One region of the Cellulomonas taurus genome, then DNA from elsewhere that is predicted to be linked to it. Evidence: riboswitches for the same ligand, from Rfam matches in the RefSeq annotation. Region 1 holds a riboswitch; the other holds the start of a gene.
The links. Region 1 has a riboswitch for S-adenosylmethionine ahead of HGK68_RS14130 (DUF1737 domain-containing protein). Riboswitches for the same ligand answer to the same signal wherever they lie in the genome.
Positions count from the first base shown of each region.

Region 2: another riboswitch for S-adenosylmethionine. It lies ahead of HGK68_RS00430 (methylenetetrahydrofolate reductase); the one in region 1 lies ahead of HGK68_RS14130 (DUF1737 domain-containing protein).

Region 1 is NZ_CP051884.1:3,048,151-3,052,354, reverse strand. Features, by position in the region: gene HGK68_RS14145 (hypothetical protein) at 30-566, shown strand; gene HGK68_RS14140 (O-succinylhomoserine sulfhydrylase) at 702-1,922, opposite strand; gene HGK68_RS14135 (rhodanese-like domain-containing protein) at 1,919-2,326, opposite strand; gene HGK68_RS14130 (DUF1737 domain-containing protein) at 2,323-2,520, opposite strand; SAM riboswitch class I at 2,525-2,618, opposite strand; SAM riboswitch class IV at 2,716-2,831, shown strand; gene HGK68_RS14125 (aminotransferase class V-fold PLP-dependent enzyme) at 2,876-4,204, shown strand, end outside.
Region 2 is NZ_CP051884.1:94,904-99,107, reverse strand. Features, by position in the region: gene HGK68_RS00435 (peptidase C14) at 1-1,690, opposite strand, end outside; SAM riboswitch class I at 1,881-1,975, shown strand; gene HGK68_RS00430 (methylenetetrahydrofolate reductase) at 1,980-2,975, shown strand; gene metE (5-methyltetrahydropteroyltriglutamate--homocysteine S-methyltransferase) at 2,983-4,204, shown strand, end outside.

The DNA of each region.
Region 1 (4,204 bases):
CGCACCCGCCTCACCCGAGGACACCTCCCATGGCTCAGCCCGTTCTTGACCACATCGCGCTCGCCCCGTCCCGCCCGGCGCTCTCGGTCGTGCCCACCCCGACCCCGACGATCGCCCTGCACGCACCGGCCGGCGCCGGGATCGAACACCGACCGGGCGACAGCGCCGAGCTGCTGATCGCCGCCGCTCGGGCCGACGTGATCCGGTTGGCGTTCTCCGCCGACCTGTCCACTGTCGCCGAGCTGACCTCCTGGGTCGACCTGGCAGCTCAGGGCATCGCCGCGGCCGGTCGGCAGCGGCACCAGGTGACCCTGCTGCTCGACCTGGACGTGGTGCTGGCCGTGGACGAGCGGGCAGCCCGGCGCAAGCGTGCCGACCTGGAGTACCTGGACGCGCTCACCGGCCTGACCTGGTCACCGGCCGCGACCCGCGTCGTCACCACCGCCGATCTGCTGCTGGCCGAGCTGCGCGAGCTGGCGGAGCGGACGGGGGTGGACGGCCTGGTGCTGCACCCGCTGACCGAGGGTGCCTGGGTGGAGACGGAGCTGCGCCGACTGGTCGCGTGATCTGCGCGGTCGCAGAGTCGAGCCGGGGTCGACCAGGCCGACGCAGGGGCATGCGGCTTCCGGGCCGCGGGTCGAGGGCGCACCCAGGTCCCCGGCCGGTCGGTAGGTGCCCTGCGCACCCAGGTCCCCGGCCGGTCAGTCGTCGAGCGCCTGGGCCAGGTCGTCGATCAGGTCCTGCGGGTCCTCCAACCCGACCGACAGTCGGATGGTGGACTCCCCGATCCCGACCGCCGCTCGTCCGGCGGCGCCGAGCTTGCGATGGGTGGTGGTCGCCGGATGCGTGACCATCGACTTCGCGTCACCGAGGTTGTTCGAGATGTCGATCACCCGGAGCCGGTCCAGCACCCGGAACGTCGACTCCTTCGATTCCTGGTGCAGGGTGAAGGTCGCCACGGTGCCGCCGCCGTCCTGCTGGGTCAGCGCCAGGGCGTGCTGCGGGTGCGAGGGCAGATAGGGGTAGCGGACCTGGGCCACCGCCGGGTGCTGTTCCAGCCAGGTGGCGACGGTCAGCGCGGAGGCGGTCTGGTGCCGCACCCGCAGGGACAGCGTCTCCAGGCCCTTGAGCAGCACCCAGGCGTTGAACGGGCTGAGCGACGGCCCGGTGTTGCGGATCAGGGTCTGCACCGGCCCGTGCACGAAGTCGTCGCTGCCCAGGATCGCGCCGCCGAGCACCCGGCCTTGCCCGTCGATGTGCTTGGTCGCCGAGTAGACGACCACATCCGCGCCGAACAGCAGCGGCCGGGACAGCACCGGGGTGGCGAACACGTTGTCGACCACCACGACCGCACCGGCGGCGTGGGCCAGCGCACTGACCCGGGCGATGTCCACCAGGTCCTGCATCGGATTGGACGGCGTCTCGAAGAACACCACGTCAGCCGGGGTGGCGAGCGCCTGTTCCCACTGCTCCGGCACGTGGCCGTCGACGTAGTCGGTGCGCACGCCCCACTTCGCGAGGATCTCGTCGAAGATCACCACCGACGACCCGAACAGCGCCCGGGCGGCCACGATCCGGGAACCGCTGCCGACCAGGGCCGCGAGCGCCGTGAACACCGCGCTCATCCCGGAGGCGGTGGCGTAGCAGGCCTCGGCACCCTCGATCAGGCGCAGACGTTCCTCGAAGGTGCTCACCGTCGGGTTGCCGTAGCGGGAGTACAGGAAGCGATCCGACTCCCCGGCGAAGGCCGCCTCGGCATCGGCGGCGCGGTCGTAGACGTAGCCCTGGGTCAGGAACAGCGCCTCGGAGGTCTCGTGGAAGCCGCTCCGCACCGTGCCGCCCCGCACCGCCAGGGTGTCCGGCCGCAGGGTGTCCCGGGGGAGGGTGCCGTCCTGCCAGTCGCCGGGCCCCGCCGCCGTCACAGCGACCGCCAGGGCAGGCCTTCGGCCCGCCAGCCCCAGTGTCCGCGGGCCCCGTCCGGCCCGACATCGCCCTCGAAGCCGGTCAGCACGTTGTACGACGGACCGATCCCGGCGGCGGTGGCGGTGGTCGCCGCGGCGACGGAGCGCACGCCGGATCGGCAGAGGAAGACCACCGGACGGCCGTCGGTGACACCCAGCTCCGCCAGCTGCGCCAGGAAGTCGGGGTTCGGTCGACCCTGTCCGTCGACCCACTCCACGAAGCCCACCCGACCGTCCAGGTCGGGCACGCCGATGCTGCGCCACTCGCCCTCGGTGCGGACGTCGACCAGCAGGGCTGTCGGGTCGTCGGCGAGCAGCTCCCAGGTCTGCTGGGGGGTCAGATCACCCGCGTATCCGGCGCTCACAGCGGACGCACCGTCGGCTCGGGGGCGGTCGGCAGGATCACTGCCTGCGCGACGATCACCCGGTCGCCGTCGTAGGTCGCGGTCGGGCTGCCGTACAGCTGATAGCCCTCGGCCAGCGCGGCGCTGACCCGCTCGCAGAACGACCGGTCGTCCGGTCCGGTGAGCAGGCGGTAGGGCAGGGGTGCTTCGGTCATCGCTCCTCCATCGGTCCTGGCGGTAGCACCCTGGGCCGGTGTGGCCTGGGTTGCTGCGGCGTCGTCGAGCCAGATCTCTCGGCCGCTCTGGATGGTGTGCGGCGACCATAGTCAGCCGGGGCCGTCGATGCCAGGACCGACCGCACTGTGAGCAGCTCTTGACGGATCCCGAACCGCCGGTTCATCGTGGGCGCAGGTCATGAGTGCCAGCGCGTAGCCCCGGCTTGCTGGCCGGCAACCCTCCCTCCGCGGCGGGGTGCCCCGGGTGACGACCTGGCCCAGCACCGTCCGGTGCTGAGCAAGCGCGGGGTCCGCCGGGTCATGTCGGCGACCCTCCACCTGTCGGAGGTCCACCATGTCCACACCCACCCTGAACCGGGTCGACGTCCTGCTGCCGGTGGTCGGGGGTGACACCCCGGTCCCGCTGGTCGACGGCCGCACCGTGCCGTACGCCAACCTCGACTACGCGGCGTCCGCCCCCGCTCTGGAGTCGGTGGCCGCCCGGGTGACCGAGGTGCTGCCGCTGTACGCCTCGGTGCACCGCGGTGCCGGGTACCTGTCCCAGGTGTCCACCGCGCTGTACGAGACGTCGCGGCAGACGATCGCCCGGTTCGTCGGCGCCCGGGACGAGGACGTGGCGGTGATCGTGCGGAACACCACCGACGCGCTCAACCTGCTGGCCGGGTGCGTGCCGGGCGCGGTGCTGGTCCTGGACTGCGAGCACCACGCCAACCTGCTGCCCTGGGTGCAGACGACCGGCGGCGACGACCGGCGCGCGACGGTGCTGACCAGCGGCCCGACCGCCGCCGCCACGCTCGAGCTGCTGCGGGAGGAACTGGCCCGCACCCCCTACGCGCTGGTCACCGTCACGGGTGCGTCGAACGTCACCGGGGAGAGCCTGCCGCTGGCCGAGCTGGTCGCGCTCACCCATGAGGCCGGGGCGCGTCTGCTGATCGACGGCGCGCAGCTCGTCCCGCACCGTCCGTTCTCCCTCGTCGACTCCGGCGTCGACTACGTGGCGTTCTCCGGTCACAAGACCTACGCCCCCTTCGGCGCCGGTGCGCTGGTCGGTCGCCGGGACTGGCTGGACCAGGGCAGGCCGTACCTGGCCGGGGGCGGCGCCGTCCGGGACGTGCGCACCGACCGCACACTGTGGCAGCCCGCCCCGGCGCGGCACGAGGCGGGGTCGCCGAATGTGCTCGGTGCGGTGGCGCTGGCCGCCGCCTGCGAGGAACTGGCCGCGCTGCCGGCCGGGGCGCTGGTCGCCCACGAGCACGCGCTGCGCGAGCGGCTGACCGACGGGCTGTCGGGGATCGCGGGGGTCCGGGTGCTGCGGCTGTGGCCCGACTCCGTTGACCCGGTGGGGGTCGTCTCCTTCACTGTCGGGGAGGACGATCCGGGACTGGTGGCGGCCTACCTGTCCGCCGAGTGGGGAATCGGCGTGCGGGACGGCCGGTTCTGCGCACACCCCCTGCTGGCTCGGCTCGGCGTCACCGGCGGTGCGCTGCGGGCATCCGTCGGGGTCGGCACCCCGGTGGAGGCGGTGGACCGGCTGATCGACGCCCTGCACGCCTGGACCACCGAGGGACCGCGGGCCAGGTACGCCGTGGTGGACGGCTGCTGGGCGGTGGAGGACGACCCGCGACCCGGGGTGCACGGGATCGACGCGCTCGCGGCCACCGCC
Region 2 (4,204 bases), 480 kb from region 1:
TGATCGTGGTGCGCACCAGATGCACGGGCGTGGTCACGTTCGCCGCGATGAACGGCAGGGTGGCATCCGCCGCGGTCAACCCGATCACGCAGTCCTCGATCACCGTCGGACGCGCCGACACCGCGGTGGCCTGGGACAGCTGGAACCGGGCGTCCACCCGGCAGCCGCGCATCTGCAGACCGTCGGCGTTGACCCACATCCAGCTCGGGTAGTCCGGCATGCTCGGGTCCTTGACTACCTGGCAGTCCTCCAGGGTGAGGTCGATGACCCCGACCCGGGCGAAGAACAGCGCCGTGACCTGCTGCCGGACGGTCACCCGCTTCGCGCGACCACCCCAGGTCGCCCCGGAGTTGGCGAAGGTCATCAGCCCGCTGTTCCCGATGTAGGTCAGGTCGTGCTCGTACTGGCCGTGGGTGACGAACGGGCCCTGCACGTCCCCGTCGCCGTGACAGTTCTGCACCATCGAGTACGCAGCGCAGGTGAAGTCGTTCAGGTGGCGGGCGTTCGAGGTGCGGCAGTCCCGGACCTGCGCGTACAGGCAGCTGATCTGCTGGGTCAGGTACCCCGCACCACCCAGGGTCACGCTGACCGGATTGCGCAGCGAGCACTGGGAGGTGACGTAGGTGGTGTTCCACCGCCGCATGATCACCGGCCAGAACGTGCGCTCGGCGTCGATCTGGTGCACGTCGCAGTGCGTGGCGTACTCGAAGGCGACCGGGTGCGAGCCGGTGATCTGGTCCGACCCGGTGCCCAGGAACCGCATCCGCTGCACGGTGACCCGCTGCACCGGGTCCACCCGGGTCCAGGTGAGGGTGCGCCCGGCGGTGAGCGCCCAGCCGGTCTTGTAGCCGACCCGGACATGCGTGCCGTCGACGATCTGGGTGATCTGCAGCAGGTACATCAGCTCCCGTTCGGCGCTGCCGCCACCGGGCCGGGGGTTGGTCTGCACCGCCCACCACTGCCCGACGGTGAAGGCCGCGGAGTCGGGCACCGGCAGGATGTCGACCTGCTCGGGCAGGTCCGAGGGCAGCGCACCGGTGACGACCTGATCGGTGACGGCGCCCTGGAAGAACAGCACGGCAGCGAACGGGTCGTTGGCCGCCGCGGGCTCGATCCCCTCGGTGGTGACCAGGTGGTTGCCGAAGTCGAGCACCAGGTCGGAGCGGCTGAACCGGTGCCGCCGGACGAAGTTCAGGTCGGTGTGCGCCTCGATCCGCCGCACCGTCGGGTCGGCGACCAGGGCATCCAGCGCGTCGTCGGCCGGGGTGTCCGGGCCGAGCACGCCGAACTGCCGGAAGTCGACGGTGCCCTCGTGCACCAGGTGCCAGCGGCCGGTCGCCGGGGAGGTGGCCCGGGCGATCACGGTGCCCCCGTTCGGCTCGGCGGTGGAGGCGGCATCCCAGCGCATCAGCAGGGCACCACCGTCACCGGCGGCGGCGTAGCCGATGACCAGCACCACGTCGTCCTTCTTCGGATTGAGGGCGCGCAGGTCGGCGACCGTGGGCACGCTGCGCGCGGATCCGGCACCGGCGCCCCCGCCCGCCTGCGCGGTGGACGCGGTGCCGAGCACGGCGGCGGCCCCGAGCACCGAGACCCCGCCGAGGCGGAGCAGGCTGCGACGGGCTGGGGTGGCCGGAGCCGGGTCGTCGACGGTGACGGACTCGGTCGGGTCGGAGCGGTGCAGACGCATGACAACCTCCTGGATCGGTGGATGAGCTCCACACGGAGGTGCCGGGCGTTCGGATGACCGGGCGCGGGCTGGGCGGACGGCCGGGCGAATGGCGCCGAAGCTATGGCCGCGCGGCACCGGGTGTCAACGGCCCGGGCCTGACATGACAGGAATGCTTGCCAGCCTCCGCCCCGGAGACCTAGCGTTGCGCCACCCATCCAGAGCGACCGAGAGACCTGGCTCGTCGACGTCGCAGCAACCCCCCGCGAGAGCGGGTGCGGGTGCTTCCGCCAGGACCGATGGAGCAAGCATGAGCGCAGGTGAGTACCCCGACGGTCTGGGCGCGATCGAGCGACCCACGGTGTCCTTCGAGCTGTACCCGCCGCGCAACCCGAACGCCGCGCCCAAGCTCTGGTCCACCGTCCGGGCACTGGCCGACGTGCGGCCCGACTTCGTGTCGGTGACCTACGGGGCGAGCGGTTCCACCCGGGACACCACCCGGACCCTGGTCCGCCGACTGTTGCGCGAGACCTCCCTGACCCCGATCGCCCACCTCACCTGCGTGGGGACGTCGCGGGCCGAGCTGGCGGCGACCGTCGAAGAGTTCCTGGACGAGGGGGTGCGGGCCTTCCTGGCCCTGCGCGGTGACCCGCCGACCGACGGCTCCTGGCAGGCGCACCCGGACGGTCTGCCCACCGCGAGCGCCCTGGTCGAACTGCTGCGGGAGATCGAGGCCCGGCGCTGTGCCTCCAGCCCGGCCCAGGCGGTCCGGGCCACGGTGCGGCCGCTGTCGGTGGCGGTGGCCGCATTCCCGCGCGGCAACGCCGGGGCGGGCAGCACCCGGGAGCAGGACATCGCCGCACTGCTGGCGAAGCAGGCAGCCGGTGCCGACTTCGCGATCACGCAGCTGTTCTACGACGCCCCCTCCTATCTGGAGCTGGTGGCGCTGGCCCGGGACGCCGGGGTGACCATCCCGATCGTGCCCGGCATCATCCCGATGACCGACCCGGCGCGGCTGCGCCGGGTGCAGCAGCTCACCGGCGTCGAGGTGCCCGAGTCGGTGCTGTCCCGGCTGGACGCCTTCGACCCGGAGACCGAGGCGGCAGCCCGGCACCGGGTGGGCACCCGGTTGGGCATCGACCTGGTGAACGCGGTGCTCGACGGTGGCGCCCCCGGTGTCCACCTCTACACCTTCAACAACGCAGGACCTGCTCTCGACCTGCTCGACGGCGCCGGACTCGGCGGCGACGGCGCACCGAGGGCCGCCCGGGTGAGCGTGTCACCCACTCCTGTCCCGACCAGCTGAGGCGAAGATGACCCACACCCACCCGTTCCCCGCCGGCATCGTCCTGGGCTACCCGCGCATCGGACCCCGGCGTGAGCTCAAGAAGGCCATCGAGTCGTTCTGGGCCGGACGTTCCACCGCCGCCGAGGTCGAGGCCACCGCCGCCGACCTGCGCCGCCGCACCCGCACCCGGCTCGCCGAGCTGGGTCTGAGCACCACGCTGCCGGCGATCCCCAGTGCCTTCTCCTTCTACGACCAGGTGCTGGACGCCGCTGTCGTGCTGGGTGCGGTGCCGGAGCGGTTCGCCGACCTGCGCGACGCCGACGGCGGGCTGGACCTGGCCGGGTACTCCACGGTGGCGCGCGGCCGCGGGGACGACCTGCCGCTGGAGATGACCAAGTGGTTCGACTCCAACTACCACTACCTGGTGCCGGAGATCGGTGCCGACACCACCTTCGCCTACTCCTCGGACCGACCGGTGCGGGAGTTCGCCGAGGCGCTGGCCGACGGCGTGCTGACCCGGCCCGTGATCGTCGGACCGGTGACCTTCCTGGCCCTGGCCAAGAGCACCGACGGCACCGCCCCGATCGACCGCCTCGACGACGTGCTCCCGGTCTACGTCGAGCTGCTCCGGGCGCTCAAGGCCGCCGGTGCCACCTGGGTGCAGATCGACGAGCCCGCGCTGGTCTCCGACTCCACCGGCGTCGACGCCGACCGGCTGTTGGCCGCGACCGAGCGCGCCTACCAGGTGCTCGGCGCCGAGCTGGCCGTGGACGATCGCCCGGCTCTGCTGGTGGCCGCTCCCTACGGCGAGCTGCGCGAGGCACTGGACGTGCTGGCCGAGGCACCGATCGAGGGCGTCGCCCTGGACCTGGTCCGCGGCTCGCTGCCCACCGTCTCCGACGCGACCCGGGCGGCCCTGGCGGACAAGGTGCTGGTCGGTGGCGTGATCGACGGCCACAACATCTGGCGCGCCGACCTGGACGCGGCACTCACCACCCTGGAGCGGCTGGAAGGGCTCGGCGCCGAGCAGACCGCCGTCGGCACCTCCACCTCCCTGTTCCACGTGCCGCACGACGTGCAGGACGAGCCGGACCTGGCCGACACCCTGAAGTCGTGGCTGGCCTTCGCCGACCAGAAGGTGGTCGAGGTCGTCACCCTCGCCACCGGTCTGACCGAGGGCCGCGAGGCGGTGCACGCCGAGCTGCTGGCCGCCGCCGACGCCCGTCGGTCCCGGGCCGAGGCCGCCG